Regions from separate parts of the Kitasatospora sp. NPDC057965 genome, predicted to be linked through region 1. Evidence: riboswitches for the same ligand, from Rfam matches in the RefSeq annotation. Region 1 holds a riboswitch; each other region holds the start of a gene.
The links. A riboswitch is a leader RNA that binds a small molecule or an ion and turns the genes downstream of it on or off. The one in region 1 is predicted to bind cobalamin.
Positions count from the first base shown of each region.

Region 2: it holds a riboswitch for cobalamin, as region 1 does, so the genes downstream of both, ACFVVU_RS13275 (ribonucleoside-diphosphate reductase subunit alpha) here and ACFVVU_RS03775 (ABC transporter substrate-binding protein) in region 1, are expected to answer to the same signal.
Region 3: it holds a riboswitch for cobalamin, as region 1 does, so the genes downstream of both, ACFVVU_RS10415 (HoxN/HupN/NixA family nickel/cobalt transporter) here and ACFVVU_RS03775 (ABC transporter substrate-binding protein) in region 1, are expected to answer to the same signal.

Region 1 covers NZ_JBHVPZ010000002.1:398,248-402,036, reverse strand. The annotation lists gene ACFVVU_RS03785 (helix-turn-helix transcriptional regulator) at 1-679, shown strand, start outside; gene ACFVVU_RS03780 (hypothetical protein) at 820-1,512, shown strand; cobalamin riboswitch at 1,499-1,704, shown strand; gene ACFVVU_RS03775 (ABC transporter substrate-binding protein) at 1,922-2,770, shown strand; gene ACFVVU_RS03770 (FecCD family ABC transporter permease) at 2,767-3,789, shown strand, end outside.
Region 2 covers NZ_JBHVPZ010000008.1:236,705-240,493, reverse strand. The annotation lists gene ACFVVU_RS13280 (hypothetical protein) at 1-1,051, opposite strand, end outside; cobalamin riboswitch at 1,207-1,348, shown strand; gene ACFVVU_RS13275 (ribonucleoside-diphosphate reductase subunit alpha) at 1,528-3,789, shown strand, end outside.
Region 3 covers NZ_JBHVPZ010000006.1:340,307-344,095, reverse strand. The annotation lists gene ACFVVU_RS10420 (erythromycin esterase family protein) at 1-1,276, shown strand, start outside; gene ACFVVU_RS10415 (HoxN/HupN/NixA family nickel/cobalt transporter) at 1,342-2,451, opposite strand; cobalamin riboswitch at 2,505-2,743, opposite strand; gene ACFVVU_RS10410 (PIG-L family deacetylase) at 2,958-3,789, opposite strand, start outside.

The DNA.
Region 1 (3,789 bases):
CCGGGTGACCACCTCTCGGCAGGTCCTGGAGGCGGTCACCCGGGCGCTGCGGCTGGACGCGGCCGGGCTGCGGCACGCCATGCGGCTGGCCGGCTACCACGAGCCGGCCGCCCCGGCGGACGGCGCCGCCGCCCGGCTGGCCAGCGCCGTCCAGCCGGTGCTGGACTCCTGGCCGGCCAGCCCGGCCGTGCTGCTGGACCGCCACTTCGACATGCTCGGCTGGAACGCCGCCTGGGCCGCGCTCTGGGGCCCGCCGGAGGCCGTCCCCGCCGACCGGCGCAACCTGATGTGGCTGATGGCGGCCGACCGCAGGCTGCGCGGTGTGCTGCGCGACTGGGAGCCGCTGGCCATGAACGTCTTCCAGCACTTCCGCGCCCAGGCCGGCCCGGCCCTCGCCGACCCGCGCACCGGCGAGCTGTACCGCCGGCTCGACCAGGACGCACCAGAGCTGCGCCACTGGTGGGGCTGCCACTCGGTGGCCGAACTGACCGCCCGCACGGTCACCGTGGAGCCGGCCGGCGTCGGGCCCGTCCGGCTCTCGCTCTCCTCCTTCCACCCGGTGGACGACCCCTCCGCCCTGGTGCTGCTCTTCACCCCGGTCGCCGCCGAGGACCGCAGCCGGATGACCGACCTGGTGGACCGCCCGCTGCGCCCGCTGCCCGTCCAGCAGGCGGGCTGACCGCACCGCACCGGCACGCGCCGAAGCCCGTACGGAACCCCGTACGGGCTTCGGTGCTCCCCTTCTGCGCCGCTCTCCCCGGTCGGTATGGTCGCCCTGGTGTGGGCGATCAAGCAGTTCGGCGAGGAGTCCACCTCGCCGTGCCCTCCGCCTGGGCCGCCCTCGCGCTCGCCGCGCTCACCCTCACCTGGTTCGTACGGCGCTGCCTGCGCAGCGACCACCCCCTGCTCGACCTGGGGCTCTTCAAGAACCGGCAGTTCTCCGCCGACATCATCGCCGCCCTCGGTACGATCAGCCGCCGCATCGGCTCCCGTGCCGTAGTCCTCCAGGAGTTCGACCAGCCGGCCCCAGCCGTAGGCGGCCTCGAACGCGACCGGGGTGCCGATCGGCAGATCCCCGATCACCCCGAGCACCGTCTCCACGCCGTTGGGGACGTTGCGGTTGACCCGCACCGCGCCGTCCTCGTCGATCACGGCGATCTGGGACCGCTTGCGGTGCACGTCGATACCGACGTAGCAAGACACCCGGGAGTCGACACCATGGCCACCATCAACCTCGTCCGCGGCATGGGCAGCCTCTTCAAGGAGTGCGAGCACCCCGAGAGCCGGTGGCCGAGGTGCCCGCACGAGTACAAGATCCGCTACCGCAACGCCGCCGGACGGCAGACCGAGGAGTCCGGCTTCGCCACCCAGGACAGCACTCAGGCAAACGCTCACCATGAGGGAGTACTCGAGGAACGTCGAGGTGCCACCGCGCTGGTCGGCGAAGAGTCCGAACGATCATCCCAGGTACTGGTCGGCACCGGTCTGGCCACGCCTGATAGTTTGCGATAGCCATGGTGTTCGGGAAACCGGTCTGAGTCCGGTGCGGCCCTCGCCACTGTTGCCGCGGAGTGCCGCGGCCCTCGCTGACCGGCTCCGCCAGCGGTCAGGGCCACTGGGACGGCTCGAAGAGCCACCCGGGAAGGTCGGCTGCGGTGCGTCGATGCGGAAGCCAGGAGACCGGCCACGGCGCGACATGTTCCACGAGGGTTTTGGAGAACACGTGCCCCGCACTTTGCCGTACCCGTTTGCGTCCATACGTTCCGCACGCCCCACAGGTCGGGTACGTGCCGGCCGGGCGGTCGCGGCCGTTCTGTTCACCGGTGTGCTCGGCGCCTGCGCAGGCGCCCCCGCGCCCGTCGCGTCCACTGCGACGGGCGGAAGCGCTGCGCCGGTCAGCGTGGACAACTGCGGGACCACTGTGACGGTCGGCGCCCCGCCCGAGCGGCTGGTGACGCTCAACCAGGGTGCCACCGAGGTGGCCCTGGCCCTCGGCCTGGAGTCCCGCATGGCCGGAACCGCCTATCTCGACAACCCCGTCCCGGAGAAGTGGAAGGCGGCCTACGACTCCGTCCCGGTGCTCTCCAAGGACTACCCGACGAAGGAGAAGCTCCTCACCGCCCGGCCCGACTTCCTGTACGCCTCCTACTCCAGCGCGTACACCGAGAAGGTCGCGGGCACCCGGGAGGAACTGCGCGGCCAGGGCATCGCGTCCTACCTGTCCCCGTTCGGCTGCTCGGACAAGAGTCAGGTACCGCCGACCACGTGGCAGGCGATGTGGGGCGAACTGAACGACGTCGCCAAGGTGTTCGGCGTACCGGAACGGGCCGCCGCGATTCAGCGGCAGCAGGAGGACCAGCTGGCGGGGTTCACGGCGACGGCAACGGGCAAGAACCTGAAGGTCCTGTGGTTCGACTCGGACACCAAGACGCCGTACGTCGGCGCCGGCCACGGCGGACCGCAGCTCGTGCTCGACGCCGTGGGCGCCCGCAACGTCTTCGCGGACCTGCCCGGCAGCTGGCAGAGCGTGAGCTGGGAGAAGGTCGTCGCCGCGGATCCCGACGCCATCGTGCTCGCGGACGCCGACTGGGACACCGCCCAGTCCAAGATCGACTACCTGCAGGGCGACCCGGTGCTCAGCAGGCTCACCGCAGTGCAGCGCAAGGCCTTCGTGGTGGTGCCGTTCTCCGAGTCGACCCCCGGTGTGCTGCTCGCCGACGGCGCCGCCCGGGTGTCGGCGGAACTGGGCCGACTGCGCCAGGGTTCATGACCGCCGCACCCCGCCCCGCCGTGCGGCCCGCCGGTCGGGGCCGCACGGCGGGGGTCCTGGCCGCGGCCGGAGCCCTGCTCCTGACCACCGTGCTCCTCGGTCTGGCCGTGGGCTCGCAGCACGAACCGGTCCGGACGGTGATCGAGGTCGTGGTGCGCCGTCTCGGGCTGGGCGACCCGCACGTGACGCTGCTGGACGACCAGATCGTCTGGCAGTTGCGGCTGCCCCGGGTTCTGGGAGCGGCTGCCACCGGCGCCGGCCTCGCGGTCTGCGGCGCCGTGCTGCAGACCCTGACCGGCAACGACCTGGCCGATCCCTTCCTGCTCGGGATCTCGGACGGGGCCGCCGCCGGCGCCGTCACCGTGATCGTCCTCGGCGTCGGCGTGTCCGGCGCCGTGGGTACCGGCGCGGTGGCGACGGCGGCGTTCGCCGGTGCCCTGCTCGCCGCCGTGGTCGTGCTGGCCCTGGCCGGTGCCCGCACCCGAACGCTGCCGACCACCCGGACCGTGCTGGCGGGCATCGCCGTGGGACAGATGTGCGGGGCCTACACCTCCTTCGCCGTGCTGGTCCTCGGGGACCGCAACGCGGCGCGCGGTGTCATGGAGTGGACGCTCGGCTCGGTCGCCGGCGTGCGGTGGCCCACCGCCGTCTTCCTGACCGCGGTCGCGCTGGCCGGCATCACGGTCCTGGCCTCCTCGGCCCGTGACCTGGACGCCTTCGCGTTCGGCGAGACCGCCGCCCGCTCCCTCGGCGTCCACGTCGAGCGCACCCGCTGGGTCCTGGTCGCCACCGCCGCACTGGTGACCGCCTGTCTGGTCGCCCAGACCGGCGTGATCGGGTTCCTCGGCCTGGTCGTGCCGCACGTGGTCCGGCTCGTCTGCGGCCCGCGCCACGCCCTCCTGCTGCCCGTGTCGGCACTGGTGGGCGCGTCCCTCCTGGTGGGCAGCGACATCGTGGCGCGCTCGGTCCTCCCCGACCGGGAGATCCCCGTCGGCGTCGTCATGGCCGGGCTCGGAGCA
Region 2 (3,789 bases), on a different contig from region 1:
CGGCGGCCGCGAGCTGGTCGCTCTGGTCCTCGCCCTGCTTCAGCGAGCCGGCCACCGTGAAGTAGCCGAAGCGGCCGATCGCCGCGTGCGTCTCGGCGCAGCCCGACTTGTCGGTCACGCAGAACATCGCGACCCCGGTGCCGGACAGGCCCTGGATCAGGCCGGCGTGCCGGCCGAGTGCCCGGTCCGCGCCCGCCTTGTTGTCGAAGACCGCGACGCCGACCGTGACGGCGCTCTCGCCGTTCACGTACGTCGCGCGGACCAGCGAGCGGCAGGTGTCGTCGCCGAGCGCGAGGCCGAGCCCGCCGGTGGTCGCCTTGGAGCAGGGGGCGGTCGCGCCGGTCACCTGACGGGTCCACACCTTGCCGTCGACGGTCCGGGTCTGGTCCGGGAACAGCGTCGCGGCGTCGACCGGCAGCTTGTCGGTGGCGGCGTCGGAGATCACCGCCAGCGCCTGCTCGGTGGGCGTGGCCGTGGCGGACGGGCTGCCGGCCGTGGTGGACGCGCTCACGGTCGGCTTGGCGTCGGTGCCCTTGTCGCGGCCGTTGATCCACACCGCGGCCCCGACGACCCCGCCGACCAGGACGGCGGCCGCCACCACGGCGCCGATCCACCGCCGCTTGCGGCGGCGGGACTCGGAGGCGTGCCGGTCCGCCATCGCGTTCCAGTCCGGCTCGGTCGCGGACGGCGCGGGCGGCTGGGCGCCCTGCTGGGGCCACTGGGGGGCGAACGGGGTCGGCCCACCGGCCGCCGGCTGCGGCTGCGGCGGCTGCGACACGGGCGGCGGCCCGGGCTGGGGCGCGGGCACCGGCCCCGGCTGCGGGTACGGCACCGTGCCGGACGGCAGGTGCGGCACCCCCGGCGGAGGAGCCTGCGGCGGCACCCCTCCCGGCTGCGCGTACGGCGTCGGAGGCGGCCCGAAGCCGCCGGGCGGCGCCACCGGCGGCTGCCCCTGCTGCGGCACCTGCCCCGGCACGCCAGGCTGCTGACCCTGCTCCGGCGGCACGGCCCTACCGGCCCAGTCCCCCGGAGCGCCCGTTCCCTCGCTCATGTGCCGAGATCGTAGGGCATGCACCGGACGAGAGGCCGATCGGTGACCAATCCGTTTCAGAACACAGCCCCGCGCAGGCGCCCACAGGACCGTCCCGGTACCACCGGTCATGGGAGCAACACGCCACGCTGCACAAGATGTGGTGTCGCATCGAGCGAGCACCACTAGATGTATGCTCGTCCCTGCTGTCGACGCAGGGGAACCCGGTGCGAATCCGGGACTGCCCCGCAGCGGTGTGCGGCCGCCTCCCCGGGCGTGCCGCGAGTCCGAGTACCTGCCGACGGCGTGCCGAAGCCTCCCCGCAGGGGCCATGGCACCAGCACCACCTTCCGGGCCTCGCGGGCGGGCCGGGGACGGCACGCGCGGCGCCTTCGGGCCCGCGTGGCGAGTTCCCCTGCCCCGAACGGCCCGGCCCGAGCCACCGCCGTCGACCGCCGCCAGGAGAGAGCGCCTTGACCACCGCTGCCTCAGCCACCCTGCCCGCCCAGGGTTCCAGCTCCGCCCCCGCCGACCCGACGGTCTCCGACCCCGGCGGTGCGCTCCTGCGCCTCCTGACCGACCGCAGCACCGACCTCCCCCAGGTCGACCCCGGCCATGTCGCCGCCGCCGCGCTGCGCGGCCGCCACGCCGGCTCGGACTTCGCCGAGCTGCGCGGGCTGGCCGTCGACGCCGCCGCGTCGATGATCGCCGAGGACCCCCAGTACTCCAAGCTCGCGGCCCGGCTGCTCGCGCTGGAGATCGTGGACGAGGCGGCGAGCCAGGGCGTGGTCTCGTTCTCCACCTCGATCGCGGTCGGCCACGCCGAGGGCCTGATCGGCGACACCACCGCCGACTTCGTCGCCAAGCACACCGCCGCCCTGGACGCCCTGGTCGACCCCCGGGGCGACGACCGCTTCGAGTACTTCGGCCTGCGCACCGTGCAGTCCCGCTACCTGCTGCGCCACCCGATCACCCGCAAGGTCGTCGAGACCCCGCAGTACTTCCTGCTCCGCGTCGCCTGCGGCCTGGCGGTCGGCGACACCGAGCAGTCGGTCGCCGAGGTCGCCGAGCTCTACCGCCTGATGAGCCGGCTGGAGTACCTGACCTCCTCGCCGACCCTCTTCAACTCCGGCACCCGGCACCCGCAGATGTCCAGCTGCTACCTGCTGGACTCCCCGCTGGACAACCTGGACTCGATCTACTCGCGCTACGCGCAGATCGCCCGGCTGTCCAAGCACGCCGGCGGCATCGGCCTGTCCTACTCCCGGATCCGCTCGCGCGGCTCGCTGATCCGCGGCACCAACGGCAAGTCCAACGGCATCGTGCCCTTCCTGCGCACCCTGGACTCCTCGGTCGCCGCCGTCAACCAGGGCGGCCGCCGCAAGGGCGCGGCCTGCGTCTACCTGGAGGCCTGGCACGCCGACATCGAGGAGTTCCTGGAGCTGCGCGACAACACCGGTGAGGAGGCGCGCCGCACGCACAACCTCAACCTGGCGCACTGGATCCCGGACGAGTTCATGCGCCGGGTCAACGCCAACGCCGACTGGTCGCTGTTCTCCCCCGCCGACGTCCCCGAGCTGGTCGACCTGTGGGGCGAGGAGTTCGACGAGGCCTACCGCAAGGCCGAGCTGGCCGGCAAGGCCGTGCGCACCATCCCCGCGCAGACCCTCTACGCCCGGATGATGCGCACCCTGGCGCAGACCGGCAACGGCTGGATGACCTTCAAGGACGCCTCCAACCGCGCCGCCAACCAGACCGCGCTGCCGGGCCGCACGGTGCACAGCTCCAACCTCTGCACCGAGATCCTGGAGGTCACCGACGACTCCGAGACCGCCGTCTGCAACCTCGGCTCGGTCAACCTCGGCGCCCACGTCGCCGACGGCGCCACCGCCGACGACCTGCTGAACGCGCTGGACTGGGAGCGCCTGGACGCCACCGTCCGCACCGCCGTCACCTTCCTCGACCGCGTGGTGGACATCAACTTCTACCCGACCCCCGAGGCCGGCGCCTCCAACTCCCGCTGGCGCCCGGTGGGCCTGGGCGTGATGGGCCTGCAGGACGTCTTCTTCAAGCTGCGGATCGACTTCGACTCCGCCGAGGCCGCGCGGCTGTCCACGCTCATCGCCGAGCGCATCATGCTCACCGCGTACGAGCGCTCCGCCGACCTGGCCGAGCAGCTGGGCCGCCACGAGGCCTACGGCGAGACCCGCGCCGCCCGCGGCGAGCTGCACATCGACCACTTCCCGTCGGCCGCCCCCGAGTGGGCCGACCGCTGGGCCGCGCTGCGCGCCCGGATCGCCACCACCGGCCTGCGCAACTCGCTGCTGCTGGCCATCGCGCCGACCGCGACCATCGCGTCCATCGCCGGTGTGTACGAGTGCATCGAGCCGCAGGTGTCCAACCTGTTCAAGCGCGAGACCCTGAGCGGTGAGTTCCTCCAGGTCAACCCGTACCTGGTGCGCGACCTCAAGGAGCTGGGCGTCTGGGACCAGCAGACCCGCGACGCGCTGCGCGACGCCAACGGCTCGGTGCAGGAGCTCGGCTGGCTGCCCGCCGAGATCCGCTCGCTGTACCGCACCGCCTGGGAGCTGCCGCAGCGCGCGCTGATCGACCTGGCCGCGGCCCGCATGCCGTACATCGACCAGAGCCAGTCGCTGAACCTGTTCATGGCCGCGCCGACCATCGGCAAGCTCAGCTCGATGTACGCCTACGCGTGGAAGGTCGGTCTGAAGACCACCTACTACCTGCGTTCGCGCCCG
Region 3 (3,789 bases), on a different contig from region 1:
GGTGGGACCGGCGGCCACGGCGGGGGTGAACGCCGAGGACGCCCGCCGGGCCGAGGTCGTGCGAGCCTTGCAGAGCGTCGCCCAGCCGCTGCGCACCACGGAAGCCGGCGGCCGCACCGCCGACCTGAACGCGCTGGGCGCGATGATCGGCGACGCCAAGGTGGTCGGCGTCGGCGAGGCCACCCACGGCTCGCACGAGTTCTTCGCGATGAAGCAGCGGCTCTTCCGCTACCTGGTCGAGGAGAAGGGCTTCACCAGCTTCGCCCTGGAGACCAGCTGGACCAGCGGTCTGCAGATCGACGAGTACGTCCAGGGCGGCCCGGGAGACGCCCGGCAGCTCGTCAAGGAGGCCCTGGGCGGCAGCCCCTGGGAGCGCGAGGAGTTCGTCGACCTGATCGCCTGGATGCGGGCCCACAACCGGAGCCACCCGAAGAACCCGGTCCACTTCGTGGGTGACGACCTCGGCCTCCCGAGGCTCGGCGACCCGGCCTTCGACCGGGTCACCTCCTACGTGCGGCAGGCCTGGCCGGCCGCTCTGCCGCAGCTCGACGGGCTCTACGCCGGCCTGCGGCCCCTGGACGACCTCCTCGCCTACATCGGCAGGCCGGTCGCCGAGCGCCGGGAGAACGCCGCCAGGGCCCAGCAGGCGCTCGACCTGGTCACCGCGAGCGGAACCCCCGGCGACGACGCGTACGAGTGGGCCGTGCAGCACGCCCGCAACATCGCCCAGACCTTCGCCTTCGCCACCTTCGACCTCGCCGACCCGGCCTCCGTCGCCGCCTCGGAGCAACTGCGCGACCGGGCGATGGCCGAGAACACCGCATGGTGGCAGCGCCGCACCGGCGGCAAGGTGCTGATGTCGGCGCACAACGGCCACGCCGGCTACCTGTCCACCGACACCTTCCTGTACCCCGAGCCGCAGGGCTCCCAGCTGCGCGACACCTACGGCGGCGACTACGTGGCCATCGGCTTCACCTTCGACAGCGGCTCCTTCCTCACCACCGACGCGGTCCTGACCGGCGACTGGAAGACCGTCACCGTCCCGGCGGCGACCCCGGACATGAACGAGTACACCCTCGACCGGGTCCGCTACCGGGACTACTACGTCGACCTGCGCACCGCTCCCCGGGCGGCCCGCGACTGGCTGGACGTCAGCCGGCCCACCTACGACGCCGGCACGGTCTTCGTCAAGGACCCCCTGCCGCAGCTCGCGATCGGCCGGGCCTACGACGTCCTCGTCCACCTGAACCAGGTCACCGAGGCGCGCAGGTTCTGATCGGGCCCGCTCCGACCGGGGCCGTGCCGGGCCCCGGTCGGGATGCGGCGTGGTCCGGACAGGCGTCAGCCGGTCTTCTCCACCCGGGCGCTCCAGCGCTGCTCGACGTTGCCGAGCCGCCAGTAGCCGAGGGCGCAGGCCCAGACGACGACGAACAGGCCGACGATGACGTAGCCGACGTTGTCGAGGCTGATGTCGGCGATCCAGGTGGTGACGGGGTCGGTGAGGTCGAGCTTCTCGTGGAGCACGCCGACGAGCTCGATGGTGCCGATCAGGAAGGCGACGGCGATCGACAGGCCGGTGATCGTGAGGTTGTAGTAGACCTTGCGGACCGGGTTGGAGAACGCCCAGTGGTAGGCGAAGTTCATGAAGGTGCCGTCGAGGGTGTCGAACAGGCTCATGCCGCAGGCGAAGAGCAGCGGCAGGCAGATGATCGCGTACCAGGGCAGCCCCGAGGCGGCGCCGGAGCCGGCCATCACCATCAGGGTGACCTCGGTGGCCGTGTCGAAGCCGAGGCCGAAGAGCACGCCGAGCGGGTACATCTGGCCGGGGCGGGTGATCGATTTGGTGAGGCGGCCGAGGAAGCGGTTCATGAAGCCGCGCTCGTCGAGGTGCTTCTCCAGCTGCCGTTCGTCGAACTGCCCGGCCCGCATGGCCTTGTAGACCTTGTGGATGCCGGCCAGGGCGAACAGGTTGAGGGCGGCGATCAGGTACAGGAAGGTGCCGGAGACACCGGTGCCGATGACGCCCAGGACGCTGCGGACGGTGGACTCGTCGTCGACCAGCGTGCCGGCGAACCGGGCGCCGCCGGCGACCAGGGCGGCCATCGCCAGGACGATGCTGGAGTGCCCGAGCGCGAACCAGAAGCCGACCGAGATCGGGCGCCGGCCGTCGGCCATCAGCTTGCGGGTGGTGTTGTCGATGGCGGCGATGTGGTCGGCGTCGAAGGCGTGCCGCATGCCGAGGGTGTAGGCGGTGATGCCCAGGCCGACGCCGAACACCTGGGTGCCGACCTCGTACCTCTCCGGGGCGACCAGCAGGAACAGCGTGCCGAAGGCGACGACGTGCATGGCGGCGATGACGGCCAGCAGGCCGCCGGTGCGGACGGTGTCCCCGCGCTGCCAGCGCGGGGCCCTGGGCAGGGTCGATGACGACGTGTCGTCGGTGAGGGTCATGACGGGCGGCCTCTCCAGCTCCTCGATGGGGGGCACCCCCGGGCGGGGCCGGGGGGTACTGCGCGCGCCGTGGCCGGTCTCCTGGCTTCGGGTGTACCGCCGCACCCGTGTCCGGGCAGGGCGGAGCGCACCCCTGACTCGTCTTCCCGTGCGCCGTGCGGCACCGGTGACTGCCCGCGTCGGTCGCGGGCACGTCGGGGGTACTTCCCTTCACAGTGGCGAGGGCCGCGCCGGATTGGGCCCTCACGGGCCGCCACCGGTCTTCCCGAGCACCACGGCGGGGAACACCGTAGGCGCTGGGCCCTCCTGCCGACAAGACAGTGCAGGTGCGCCGCGGTCGCAACAGGGCGGGTCCGCAGGGATCGAGGGGGTGGTCCTGACCTGGAGCGATCCGGTGGGCAGCGCGAGTTGCTCCAGAAGCAGGCCGTTGACGACCGATGAGCCGTCGCCCGGCCGGGCGACGGCTCATCGGTCATCGGCGCGGGGCGCCGCAGGGTGGGGGCCGCTCAGCGCAGGCCTGCGAAGAGGTCGTTCTCGGGGAGCTCCGCGCCGGTGGTGTCGTGGACCCGGACGAAGGTCTCCACGCCCATCAGCTGGGTGAACTTCTCCTTGCCCATCTTCAGGAAGAAGATGTTCTCGCCCTGGCTGGCGTGCGCGGCCAGGGCGTCGAACTTCTGGCCGCCGAACTCGGTGGTGTCCACCCAGGTGGTGATCTCCTCGTCAGGGAGGCCGATCTCGGGCATCTCGGGCATCTCCGAGTCCGCGGAGCCCGGCTCGTCCCAGTCCGCGCCGAGCTCGCGCATGACCTCCCCGAACCGCGCCATCATCGAGCGCGGGGCCGTCGTCCAGTACACCTTCGGCGTCGTGCCGGCCAGCTCCAGCGCCCGCGACGTGATGCGGTTCGCCTGGATGTGGTCGGGGTGGCCGTAGAAGCCGTTCTCGTCGTAGGTCACGACGACGTCGGGCCGGTAGCGCCGCATCAGCTCGGCGAGGCGGGCGGCCGCCTCGTCGACCGGCGTGGTCCAGAACGAGCCGGGCGCGTCGTTGGCGGCCCAGCCCATCATCCCGGAGTCCGCGTAGTCGAGCATTTCGAGGTGGCTGACCTTGAGGACCTCGCAGCTGTCCGCCAGCTCCTGACGGCGCATCGCGGCGACGGCCGCCGGGTCGTGTCCGGCCTCGCCGGGCTTGACTCCTCCGGGGCCGTCTCCGCAGGCGCCGTCGGTACAGGTGACGAGCACCGTTCGGATGCCCTCGGCCGCGTAGCGGGCGAGCACACCGCCCGTGCCGGTGGCCTCGTCGTCGGGGTGGGCGTGCACGGCCATCAGGGTCAGGGGCCGG